One region of the Exiguobacterium sp. s70 genome, then DNA from elsewhere that is predicted to be linked to it. Evidence: riboswitches for the same ligand, from Rfam matches in the RefSeq annotation. Region 1 holds a riboswitch; each other region holds the start of a gene.
The links. Region 1 has a riboswitch for thiamine pyrophosphate ahead of thiT (energy-coupled thiamine transporter ThiT). Riboswitches for the same ligand answer to the same signal wherever they lie in the genome.

Region 1 (4,213 bases):
AACAGCCGGTTTTGTCGTCGAAGCGACAGAGCGGGCGAGCGATAACATCGCCGCTGGCGACGTCATTTCGCAGACACCGCAAGCCGGTCGGAAACCGAAACGCGGAACGACCGTGACGATTGTCGTGTCGGCCGGGAAAGAGACGGTCGCGATGCCGGACGTCGAAGGATTGTCTCAGTCGGCGGCCGAGCGGACGCTCAAAGACCTCGACTTTGCGGATATCGAAATTCAATCCGAGGCGTCGGAGACGGTCGATAGCGGCGATGTCATCTCCCAGTCGATTGCTCCGGACAACGAGGTCGTCCCGTCTGAAGAGACGGTGACGCTCGTCGTCTCGACCGGTAGCAATAAAGTCGAACTCGCCAATTTAGCCGGGTATACGTTTGAGGAAGCGACGACGTACGCCGAACAGAATAGCTTGAAAATCGTCAAACGAGACGAGTATTCAACGAGCGTGCCCGCCAACCAAATCATTCGTCAGTTACCGACGGCCGGAACAGCCGTCGACCCGGGGACGGAATTGACCGTCATCGTGTCGCAAGGGGTCGAACCGACCGACGTCTCGATTGAACGGGAAGTCAACGTCGAAATCGATCCGCCTGCTGAAGGCGAAGAACCTGTGGCACTCGAGGTCGTCATTCGGACGGTAGACGCCCGTGGCGAAGTCGAAGTGTTGCGTGATAAGATAACGGAGACGACGACTTACTCGTATACGCTCGTCATTGCACCGGACGAAGTCGGAACCGCGACGATCGAAGTCGACGGGGAAGTCGTCCGGACGGATACGGTGACGTACGCACAAGCAAAAGATTCACAATGAAGAGGTGGCGCGCGCGTCGCCTCTTTTTCTAAGGAGGTCATAGGATGAAAGGTACGATTATTCGATTACAAGGCGGGTTTTATGATGTCATGACGGAAGAGAAACAAGAGATCCGTTGTCGCGCCCGCGGCAATTTCCGCAACCGGAACATCTCGCCGGTCGTCGGCGACGATGTCGATATTCAAGACCAAGGGGACGGCACAGGCTATATCTTGGCCGTCGATGAGCGGTCGAACCATCTCGTCCGCCCGCCGATCGCTAACATCGATCAAGCGTTCTTGCTGTTCTCGGTCAAGGAACCGGCATTCTCGTTCCATCTGCTCGACCGTTTCCTCGTCTTAATCGAATCGAAGCAAGTCCATCCGATTATTGTCTTAACGAAAATGGACTTGTTGACGGAGTCGGAACTCGAAACGATTCAAGCGGCAGCGGCCTTATATCGGTCAATCGGCTATGAGGTCATCGAGACGTCGACGGAGACCGGGTCGGGGATTGAACAAATTCGTGGGTCGTTTAAAGAGAAGACGAGCGTGTTTGCCGGACAGACCGGAGTCGGCAAGAGTTCGCTCTTGAACGCGGTCGCGCCGGAACTAGAACTCGCGACCGGGAAAATCTCGAAGTCGCTCGGCCGAGGCAAGCACACGACGCGTCACGTCACGCTCATCACGCTCGCTGACGGGCTCGTCGCTGACACGCCTGGTTTCTCAAGCCTCGAGTTCCCAGAAGAACTCGAAGTCGAGGAGATGCGCTGGTGCTTCCCTGAGTTCGTCGAGCGGCACGACGACTGTAAGTTCCGAGGCTGTGCCCATTTGAACGAACCGGGTTGTGCCGTCAAAGCGGCCGTCGAGGCGGGAGAAATCGCTTCCACCCGTTATGAGAATTATGTTACGTTTATGGCAGAGTTAAACGATAGACAACGGAGGTACTGACATGATTAAAATTGCACCCTCGATTTTAGCGGCGGACTTCGCCAACCTAGAGGCAGAAGTGAAGGCGGTCCAAGAGGCCGGCGCGGATTATATCCATTTTGACGTCATGGACGGTCAATTCGTCCCGAACATCTCGATCGGTCTCCCGGTGCTCGCGAGCTTACGGAAGAAGTCGGACATGGTGTTAGACGTCCACTTGATGATCGACCAACCGGAGCGCTTCGTCGAAGACTTCATCAAGGCGGGAGCGGACATCGTCACCGTCCACGTCGAAGCGACGAACCATTTGCATCGCGTGCTTCAACAAATTAAGGCGGCCGGAGCCAAGTGTGGCGTCGTTCTCAACCCGCATACGCCGCTGTCATTGATTGAACACGTGCTCGGTGACGTCGACATGGTACTTCTCATGACGGTGAACCCTGGCTTTGGGGGTCAGAAGTTCATCGAATCGGTCGTGCCGAAAATCGCGGCGTTGAACGAGATGCGCCAAGCGCGCCGTCTCGACTTTGAAATCGAGATTGACGGCGGCGTCAACGCGGAGACTGCGAAATTATGTATCGATGCCGGTGCTGACGTGCTCGTGGCCGGCTCGGCCATCTATAACGAGCCGAGCTATAAAGATGCAATCGATAGCATTCGCAACGCATCTCGTGTATAATCGTCCATAGAACAACAAATATTGTCGCAAGGGGTGTCACATTCTGTGGCTGAGAGGCATACGCTAACCCTTTGAACCTGTTCCGTTCACACGGACGTAGGGATGTGGCGAAAATGCACGTTGCTACTCGATAGCAGCATGGCGTTTACGTCATGCTGCTTTTTGTCGTTCGCTCATATTTTAAGGAGGGAAATAGATGAAACAACGTTTAAAATTACAGGCGCTCATTGAAATCTCATTGTTCGCCGCACTCGGTTTGATTTTTGATTTGCTCATCCCGTTCCGGATGCCGCAAGGCGGGTCAATCAGCTTGGCGATGTTGCCGATTTTCGTCATGGCGTATCGTCACGGTTTGAAAGGCGGACTTGCGACCGGTGCACTTGTCGGAACGCTGCAACTGCTGTTCGGGGCCTATATCTTCACGCCTGTCCAGTTCCTGCTCGACTACACGTTCGCTTACGGTGTCGTCGGGATGGCGGGACTGTTTGCTGGTCAAGTGAAACGAGCCGCCAAGGATGAGGCGAAAAAGACGCTCGTCGTTTATTTGGTGCTCGGCGCGCTCCTCGGTTCACTGCTTCGTTACGGCGCCCACGTCTTGTCGGGGATCGTCTTCTTCGCCGAATACGCGGAAGGTCCGGTCGTCGCCTACTCGTTCGCCTATAACATGACGTACATGCTCCCGTCCTTCCTCGTGTCGGCCGTCGTCCTCGTCCTCTTGTTCGTCTCGGCGCCGCGCTTCGCGACGCTCGCGACCCGGGACGTCCGCTAATGCGGGTGTTGATTGTGGCGGCCAGCCCGGAACCAATCTCGGGACTCCCGCGTGACGTCGATTACATCATCGGCGTCGATGGGGGGTACGAGACACTGTTGAACCACGGGCTGAACCCAGATCTCGTCGTCGGCGATTTCGACTCCTTCACGGGCGAAGTGCCGATCGACGCCGTCCGCTATCCATCTGAGAAAGATGTGACCGACCTCGAGATCGCTCTCGAGGCGGCACGGGGGCATAGCGCGACGGAGATGATTGTCTACGGTGCGCTCGGCGGCCGGCTCGATATGACGCTCAGCAATATCGGTCTGCTCGAGGCGTATCCGGAGATGCGTCTCGTCACGGCAGGGCAGACGGTACGACTCGTCGGGTCGGGACGCTATGAACTCCCGCGTCAAGACGGTCACTATTTGTCGCTCATCCCATGGAAGCAGGCGAACGTGACCATCCGCGGCGTCAAATATCCGCTCGACCGTCACGATGTCGTCAGCCATGAGGCGCTCACCATCTCGAACGAATGGGACGATGAAGCGGCGGATTTGATCGTGCACGAAGGCATGGTGCTCGTGCTGTATGTCAAAAAATGAACACAAAAAAATCCCATCGGCGAATGCCGCTGGGATTTATTTCGTTCGTGTATAAAAATTATACGCGTTCAACGAGACCTGATTTAAGAGCGCGAGCTGAAACCCAAACTCGTTTAGGTTTACCGTCAACGAGAATACGAACTTTTTGTACGTTTACACCCCAAGTGCGTTTTGTCTTGTTGAGTGCGTGCGAACGGTTGTTACCTGATTTAGGTGATTTACCTGTTACGTAGCATTTACGTGCCATGCGTTTCCCCTCCTTTTTTATGTGGGTTCGTCCTAATAGACACTCGTTTATATTAGCACGGGTTTTTTCACGATGCAACTAGAAAATCATAGGATGACAAGAAAAAAACTTGACATTACTGGAAAGGATTTTAATAATGAATGAGGGTTACGGCTACAATTGACCGAGTTTATGGAGCAGGTTCTTTTAATAACTAGGTACTT
Region 2 (4,213 bases), on a different contig from region 1:
CGGAAGGAAAGCTCCGCTTCAATGACGGCAAAGCCGACCCGTACGGACGCATCTTCGCCGGCACGCTCCATCTTGAAGACGAGGCGGAACAAGCGACGCTATACCGCCTGAATCGCGACGGCACGACCGAGGTCATGTTGAGCGAGTTGACATTATCGAACGGACTGACATGGTCACCCGACCATTCGACGTTCTATCATATCGATACACCGACCGAGACGGTCCGTAAATACGCCTTTGACTTGAAGACGGGGACGCTCGGCGAAGGGGAGGCTATCATCGATTTTACCGTCGAGGAAGGATTCCCGGACGGCATGACGTCCGATGAGGAAGGGTTCTTATGGATTGCACACTTTGCCGGCGGCCGTGTCTCGCGCTGGAACCCGAAGACGGGTGAAAAAGTGCTCGAAGTGCTCGTGCCGGCCCCGAACGTCACGTCGTGTTGTTTTGTCGGCGACGACTTGAACCAACTCGCCATCACGACGGCTCGTGAAGGGATGGATGACGAGGCACTCAAAGCCCATCCGGACGCAGGGTCGGTCTTTAAAATTGATACAGACGTGAAAGGGATGCCGCTCTATCGGTTTGGACGATAAGGAGGTAAAGAGATGGTGAAGCGATTGCTCGTTCGTGCAGGCATCGGTTTGGCACTCGCGGCAGTGGCCCGGGTCGGGATCCAAAAACTATTGGATGCGAACCGGGAAGACGACCACACGTATTTGAATCCGCGCTGGGATGAGGCCCCGAGTGTCGATGCCGATAAGGATGAGGATGAGGTCGGTCTGACGCAGCTCGATTCGATTTATCGGGCCGAGTGGCAAGCGAACACGTATCCCCGCTCCGAGGCGGAACGCAAGGCGTTGGAAGAATAGGGAAAGGAACACGTCCGGGAACGGGCGTGTTTTTTTTTCTTGACAAGACAAAGGTGACCCGTCATTATCTAAAAAGTAATGATTACGATTTAGGAGTGGGGATATATGAAACGAATTCCAATCACGGTGCTGTCCGGTTATTTAGGGAGCGGCAAGACAACGTTGATGAATCATCTGTTGAACAATCGGTCCGGCAAGAAATATGCGGTCATCGTCAACGACATGAGCGAGTTGAACATCGACGAACGATTGATCGAGCAGAACGGTTTCTCGCGGACGGACGAAAAATTGGTCGAGCTATCGAACGGCTGCATCTGTTGCACGCTCCGTGAAGACCTGCTCGAAGCGGTGCAGGAGATCACGAACGACCGTGAGCTCGACGGGATTATCATCGAGTCATCTGGCATCTCAGAACCGATTCCAGTCGCCCAAACGTTTACATACGCCGATGACGCCCTTGGCATCGACTTGACGAGCCGTGTCTATATCGATGCGATGGTGACGGTCGTCGATGCGTATCGGTTCTTGAAAGATTTCAATTCGGGCGAGTCGCTCCATGAACGCAAGCAGGCCATCGATGAGACGGACGTCCGCGAAGTCGTCGACCTGCTCGTCGACCAAATCGAGTTCGCGGACATCATCGTCTTGAACAAGGCGGACCGCGTGACCGAGACGGAACTCGGTGAGATGGCCGGGCTGTTGAATGCGCTCAATCCAACCGCCAAACTGTTGACGTCAGTTTACGCGAATGTGGAATTGACGGAGCTGTTGGACGTCAATCTGTTCGATTTCGAGGAGGCGATGCACGCCGCCGGCTGGATTCAAGAACTAGAGGCCGAGACACACACACCAGAGACGGAGGAATACGGCATCAGTTCGTTCGTCTATCGCCGCCGCCGTCCGTTTCATCCGGAGCGGCTCCACGCCTGGATCGAGGCGTTCCCGGATCAAGTCGTCCGCGCCAAAGGTTTCTTATGGATCGCCTCCCGGAACGACATCGCTTGCCTGTTCTCGCAAGCGGGGTACGCCTCGACGCTCGAACACGCGGGACGTTGGCTCGCGACGCTGCCGGAGGAAGAGCGGAGTCTCATGTTCACGGCAGAACCTGAGCTCGCCGCCGACTACGTCGAGCCGTACGGGGACCGTCAGACGGAGCTCGTCTTGATCGGGCAGCGGATGGAGCGTGCGGTCATCGAGGCCGGACTCGACGCGTGTTTGTTGACGGATGAGGAGATGGCGCTCGATTGGACGACGTTGCAGGACACGCTTCCGGGGAACGGTATCGTGACTTTCACATAAACCGTTTACAAATTCGGAGCGGTCGTCTATACTTCTCGTTGCATAGATAACCGCATACATTGGACTACACTAGGGGTGCTTCGGCTGAGATGTGAGCATGACTCCAATCCCTTATGACTCGATCCGGGTAATACCGGCGTGAGGAAGTGTGGCACTTTTTCTAATGGATTATTACATTGGACGAGTGGCCGCATTCTCATGGATGCGGCTTTTTTGTGTACATACAATAAGGGGGAATAGAACATGAACAACCAATGTGGTACGAGTCCGATCGTCGGATTCCGCTTTACGCTGAGTCCAATGACATCTGATTTTGTGAGTGTCATCAAAGGGGCATTGAAAGAGACGAACTTGCAAAACGTTTGGCGGCATACCGATGACGTCTCGACGGTCATCCGGGGACGCAGTCAGCATGTGTTCGACGTGGCCAAAGCCGTCTTGTCACATGCAACGAAGACCGGGGAACATGTGTCGATGAGCGGGACGTTCTCGGTCGGGTGCCCAGGCGACACGGCAGGAGACAATCTGCTCGACGTGACGACTGATCCTGTGAATGGTCCGGTATCGACCCAGTACGTCTCTTCCCAGTTCGCCCTCTATCCGCTCGGGGACGCGAAGTATATGGACATCATCTACGAAGAAATTGCCTTTGCGAAAGAGCGTGGCGTTTTCAATGACTCGATGCATTACGCCTCGGGTATTCACGGCGACATCGAACCGGTGTTTTCATTTTACGAGGCGACGTTCGACCGCGTCCGTGCGAAGACGAGCCACGTCGTCATGACGGTCACGTTCAGCGTGAACAGCCCGTCACACGAGGGACAGCAGCATGCTTAAGTCGTGGAAGTTAAAAGAAATCGTCTTGTTGGCCATTTTATCGGTCGTGTTCGCTGTCGTCTATTTGGCGTTCGTACATGTCGGGAATCTATGGGCTGGCTTGATTGGACCGATCGCGTACGAATGGATTTTTGGGATTTGGTTCATCGTCTCGATTATTGCGGCTTATATCATCCGCCGACCTGGCGCCGCATTCTTGTCCGAAGTGCTTGCGGCGACGATTGAGATGATGATTGGTAACGCGATTGGACCTCGTATTATTTTAGTCGGGATCATTCAAGGACTTGGTGCTGAAGCGGCGTTTGCGGTCACGAGCTACAAGCGATATGACCTTTGGGTGCTCATGCTGGCCGGATTTGGTGCAGCTGCGACTAGTTTCGCGTATACGTACGTCATGGGTGGACTCGCTGCCCTCAGTCCGACATACGTGGCGACGATGTTCGCGTTACGAGCGACGAGCGGGATGCTCATTGCCGGTCTGGGAGGTAAGATTTTAAGCGACTTGTTGCTTCGGACGGGTGCGCTCGAAGGGTATGCCATCGCGCGTCAGGGACGTGTGCATGGTTGAGGCAGAACAGCTGTCATTCCGCTATCCGGAAAAACAGAGCAAAGTATTGACGGACATCACGCTTCAATTAACTGCTGGGAGGACTCTCATCACAGGGGCGAGCGGGTCGGGGAAATCGACATTGTTCTCTTTGTTGAATCGTCTGTATCCAGAGAACTGCGATGGAATCGTGACGGGCAAACTATATTTGTTTGACCGCTCTTATGATACGTATGCAGCTGGTGAGGTGAATCGTCGTGTCGGAACGGTGTTTCAAGATCCTGACAGTCAGTTCGTCATGCAGACGGTCGAGGAGGAATTGATTTTCACACTCGAAAATTTTGCCGTGGCGAGGGACGAGATGATGACGCGTGTGGCCACGATTTTAGCGGAATTGCAGTTGACCGATTATCGTGACCGAGTCATTCATGACCTTTCAGGTGGAGAAAAGCAACAAATCGCTGTCGCCTGCGCCTTGATCGGGAAGCCAGAATGGCTACTGCTCGATGAGCCGCTCGCGCACCTTGATCCCGAGACATCAACCCGTTTCGTTCAGTGGCTCGACAACGTCGCACAGACGGTAAACGTTGTCGTCATCGAACATCGACCCTTCCTATGGGGCGGGTTCTTCGACAGAGAAGTGGAACTAGTGAACGGA
Region 3 (4,213 bases), on a different contig from region 1:
CGGTTCCACAAATAAAGTAGAGCCGCAACTGCTCAGCGATAGTTCGTTGTGATAGATTCAAGCGTCACACCTGCCTCTCCATGTGTCGCATACGCCCAGTGATTCGTCGGTCCATGTCCGGCACCGATATCGAGTCCATGCGTGATGGCACTTTGAATGAATCGCTTGGCGGTCACCGTCGCCTCGAGGATAGAATAGCCTTTGGCCAGTTCCGCCGTGAGCGCTGCCGAGAACGTACAACCGGTGCCATGCGTGTCACTCGTCTGGATGCGCGGGGCCGACAGGAGGAACGCCTCTGACACCGTCATGACCAAATCGTCCGCAGTTGCGCCATCGAGATGTCCCCCTTTTAAAATAACGGCACGGACACCGTACGCTAACATCCGTTCTGCTGCTTCGATGCGGTCTTCAAACGTCCGAATCGTCATGCCCGTCAACACTTCCGCTTCTGGCACGTTCGGTGTGACGACGGTCGCGAGCGGCAAGAGGGATGTCTTGAGCGCTTGGACCGCCGAATCCTGAAGCAGCGAGGCCCCGCCTTTCGCAATCATGACCGGGTCAACGACGAGCCGATTGAATGTGTGACGCCGCACCCCGTCAGCGACCACCTCGATGTGCGCCGCATCGAACAACATCCCGGTCTTGCACGCCGCAATCATAAAGTCTGAACCGATTGCATCGAGTTGTTGCGTCACGAGTTCTGATGACACCGCCTCGACCCCATGCACCCCACGCGTGTTTTGGGCCGTGACAGCCGTCAAAACACTCGTCCCGAACACACCGAGCTCTTGAAACGTCTTCAAATCAGCTTGAATGCCAGCGCCACCGCCCGAATCCGAACCGGCAATCGTCAACACTTGCTGCCGTATCATGACACCACCTCGATGCGGTCACTCGGCAACTCGACCGCCGTCATCTTGCCCAGCTCATTCAAGAAGTGAACGGGGAAGTCACCCGGCCCGTCGGCCAAAGCGGTAGCGAGTTCCCCGCACCGGGCATAACCGGCGAGCGCTGTCGCCGTGGCCGTGACCGCATCCCGTTCGACCGCAAGGAACGCACCGACGACCGCACTGAGTAAACAACCGGTCCCTGTCGTCCGGGCCATCGCGCCAGTGCCGCCTTTAATTTCAATCGTCACGTCCCCGTCGCTGACGACATCCGTCTCTCCGGTCACGGCAACGACACAGGTGTAGCGCTTAGCCGCTTCACACGCGATGTGATTCAAATCAACCCGCGTTTCCCCGGCGTCCACGCCGCGTGCCGCCGCGTCGAGGCCAATCAATGTCGCGATTTCTCCGGCATTCCCACGGATGACCGTCGCACGGACAGATTGCAGAATCTCCTTGGCGACGTCGCGCCGGAATGAGGTCGCCCCGACACCAACCGGATCGAAGACGACTGGACGATCTGCTTGATTCGCCGCCTGTCCGGCTCGAATCATTGTACGTTCCGTCATTGCATCGAGCGTACCAATATTGAGCACGAGCGCATCGCTTAAAGACGCCATCTCGGCCACTTCTTCAACCGCTGACGCCATGACCGGGGCCGCCCCGATGGCGAGCAATCCGTTCGCCGAAAAGTTGGCGACGACGATGTTCGTGATGTTGTGGATGAGTGGCCGCTCGGCTCTGACTTTATCCCATAAGTCGCGCTTCATCGTGTCACCCCCGCCGGTAAATCCCACGACTCGAGCGTCCACGCCATCTCCCAAAACGCATGCTCGTAATAACAACTCTTCAAGAACAGCTGTTGATACCGGACCCGTTCTTCCGCCGTCGCCTGCCCAGCGAGCACGTCGAGCCGTTCAATCTGTTCCTCGACGAGGTCGCGGAACCATTCCGACCCGTACGTCGCAATCCACGTCGCATAAATCGGGTGGTCGGGTGTCGTGTCTTTCATGCGTTCGCCAATCTCGTAATAAACCCAATAGCACGGCAAAATTGCTGCGAGCACATCACCGAGCGTCGGACCGGCCTGTTGCATATGGAGCGCATAGGCGTAAGCCGTCGGGGCCGGCTCAAACGTCGCCCACTCCGCCTCCGTCACGTCGAGCAAGGTGAAAAACTCACGATGCAGCGCATGCTCCGCTTCGATGGTATGGAGCGCGTGCGTCAAAAAGCGGCTCGCCACTTCCATGTTCGGGGCGAGGGTCGCGCCTTTCGCCTGTACTTTTGAGAACTGATTCAAATAATACGAGTCTTGCATGACGTAATGTCGAAACTTCGCCTCGTCGAGTTCACCCGTTCCGAGCTCGCGGACGAACGGATGGTCAAAGCTGGCTTGAAACAAGGCATCGGCCTCTTGTCGTAAATGTGCGGTGAATGTCATGTTTTCTCCTCCTTTGTAATCAAAAAAGACGCCGCCTCCCATAACGGAAGCGGCGTCGGATTTACACAAAGTGTACGAAAACAATCGGTTCGCCCACTTCCCTACGCTAGCGTGAACTAGATCAGGTTCAAAGGGTCTGGACCTCGTCCATCTCAGCCGCGTCACGCGACTCCCCTAGTGGTAAACATTATGAAATTCGGTCGTCTACGACCACATCATATCAGTCTTTCTCCGTACTGAAAACCCTTTATCGTGAGAATCGCCGGTTCAACAACGTCCCCATTCGCGAGAACCGCTCGGTGCCGAGCTTGCGCCGGTTCGAGGCGGCGAACACGTAATAATCAACTTTGCCCATATAATAAATCAAACGCAGGCCGGCCAAGAAGAACGTGATCGTCGTGCTGACGGCAAAGCCGACACCGTACCAATCGATGCCGCGCGGCAAGAGCAGTAACGTGAACAACGCGTTCAACGTGAAGAACGAGATGTTGACGAACAACGCCCCGCGCCGGTCCTCGAAATAGAGCAACAACAACGTCAAGATGAGAATCATCGCATTCGCGAACGCCGCGAGCGTCGTCATCCGAAAGATTTGACCGATTTCATCCGGGACACCAATCCAACTGACGAACGCACCCGCCATCAGGATGGCGAACAGCGTCACCACGCCTTGGCTCCGCGCGAGTCGAATCAACTCATTTTTCAATACGGACGTCATCGTCTGTTTCGCCTTCTCGATTTGATGGAGTGCCCCGCCGTAGTTGATCAATCCATAAAACGTACGGTAGCGCTCATAAAACCGGGTCTCAACAGCGACGACGAACAACAGTTGCGTCGGGATAATCGTCAAGTACGACCAAAAGATGGCCGTGTCATAATACGGGTTGAACAAGAACGAGTCCGCGATGATCACACGTCCTTCACCGAACCAGATGATGAAATTCGTGACCCAAATCCCGAGCACGTACAACACGCCGATGGCGAACAAGTCTGGATAGCGGTCGAAGTACTTGAAGTACGAGAACTCTTTCACCGCGTAACGGAGCGGGAACGTCCGGAGCATCGCGAAGAACAACCCGAACAACGTCACAATCATCCCGACCGTAAAACCGAGCAACAGCTCGAGACTCGACGGGTCGACCATGAGACGGCTAATCGCATAGACGCTCCCGACCGAGATGAGTCCGCCGAGCAGGAAGCTATAGGCCACCGCTTGATAATACTTGGCGGCACTTAAAAACAAGAACATGACCCAGATGACGTTAATCGTCATGAATAAAACGAACAACGTCAGTTTGTACAGAAAATCGAGCGGCGACAATAGCCAAAAGATACTATACAGCAAGGCTGCCGCGAGAATCGTCACTTTGAGCATCCCGGTGAACACCGGGAAAATCTCATGCGCCTTCTTCTCATAAAACAAGTCCGCCACGTATCGGGTGACGACGAGCTGTTGAAAACTGAACAAGATTTGCGAGAAGATGAACGCGTACGAGACCGAGATCATGAAGAGCGTCCGTTCGGCGAGCGACAACGTCGGCATTTGGAACGCCAACCATTGAATCGTACCGACGACCAAGATGACGATCAACCACGGTCCGGACGTGACGAGGCCGGAGAACGTGTACGCCTTCAGCCGGGACGAATAGTAGTCTTCTTGGAACAACTTCTGCAACTTAAACCCGATGCCCGCCATACTGTTCCCTCCTCGCTTCATAGATAGCCTTATAGCGGTCCACGACTTGTTGGAGACGATAATATTGGCGTACCCGCTCCCGTCCGTTCTTGCCGAACCGCATTCGTTCCTGCGGGTAATCCATCATCCATTCGACTTTGTCGGCGACCGCTTCCGGATGAACCGGCGGCACGATGAAACCGGCCGGAC

Region 2: it holds a riboswitch for thiamine pyrophosphate, as region 1 does, so the genes downstream of both, KNP84_RS10785 (Ykof family thiamine-binding protein) here and thiT (energy-coupled thiamine transporter ThiT) in region 1, are expected to answer to the same signal.
Region 3: it holds a riboswitch for thiamine pyrophosphate, as region 1 does, so the genes downstream of both, tenA (thiaminase II) here and thiT (energy-coupled thiamine transporter ThiT) in region 1, are expected to answer to the same signal.

Annotation. Positions count from the first base shown of each region.
Region 1 covers NZ_JACSLV010000002.1:438,391-442,603, forward strand. Annotated here, with positions in the region: gene pknB (Stk1 family PASTA domain-containing Ser/Thr kinase) at 1-820, shown strand, start outside; gene rsgA (ribosome small subunit-dependent GTPase A) at 865-1,749, shown strand; gene rpe (ribulose-phosphate 3-epimerase) at 1,751-2,407, shown strand; TPP riboswitch at 2,427-2,527, shown strand; gene thiT (energy-coupled thiamine transporter ThiT) at 2,604-3,176, shown strand; gene KNP84_RS06920 (thiamine diphosphokinase) at 3,176-3,763, shown strand; gene rpmB (50S ribosomal protein L28) at 3,822-4,010, opposite strand.
Region 2 covers NZ_JACSLV010000004.1:108,836-113,048, forward strand. Annotated here, with positions in the region: gene KNP84_RS10770 (SMP-30/gluconolactonase/LRE family protein) at 1-596, shown strand, start outside; gene KNP84_RS10775 (hypothetical protein) at 609-872, shown strand; gene KNP84_RS10780 (GTP-binding protein) at 978-2,171, shown strand; TPP riboswitch at 2,233-2,333, shown strand; gene KNP84_RS10785 (Ykof family thiamine-binding protein) at 2,415-3,008, shown strand; gene KNP84_RS10790 (ECF transporter S component) at 3,001-3,576, shown strand; gene KNP84_RS10795 (ABC transporter ATP-binding protein) at 3,569-4,213, shown strand, end outside.
Region 3 covers NZ_JACSLV010000006.1:58,634-62,846, reverse strand. Annotated here, with positions in the region: gene thiE (thiamine phosphate synthase) at 1-61, opposite strand, end outside; gene thiD (bifunctional hydroxymethylpyrimidine kinase/phosphomethylpyrimidine kinase) at 33-869, opposite strand; gene thiM (hydroxyethylthiazole kinase) at 869-1,657, opposite strand; gene tenA (thiaminase II) at 1,654-2,328, opposite strand; TPP riboswitch at 2,410-2,514, opposite strand; gene pelG (exopolysaccharide Pel transporter PelG) at 2,576-4,024, opposite strand; gene pelF (GT4 family glycosyltransferase PelF) at 4,005-4,213, opposite strand, start outside.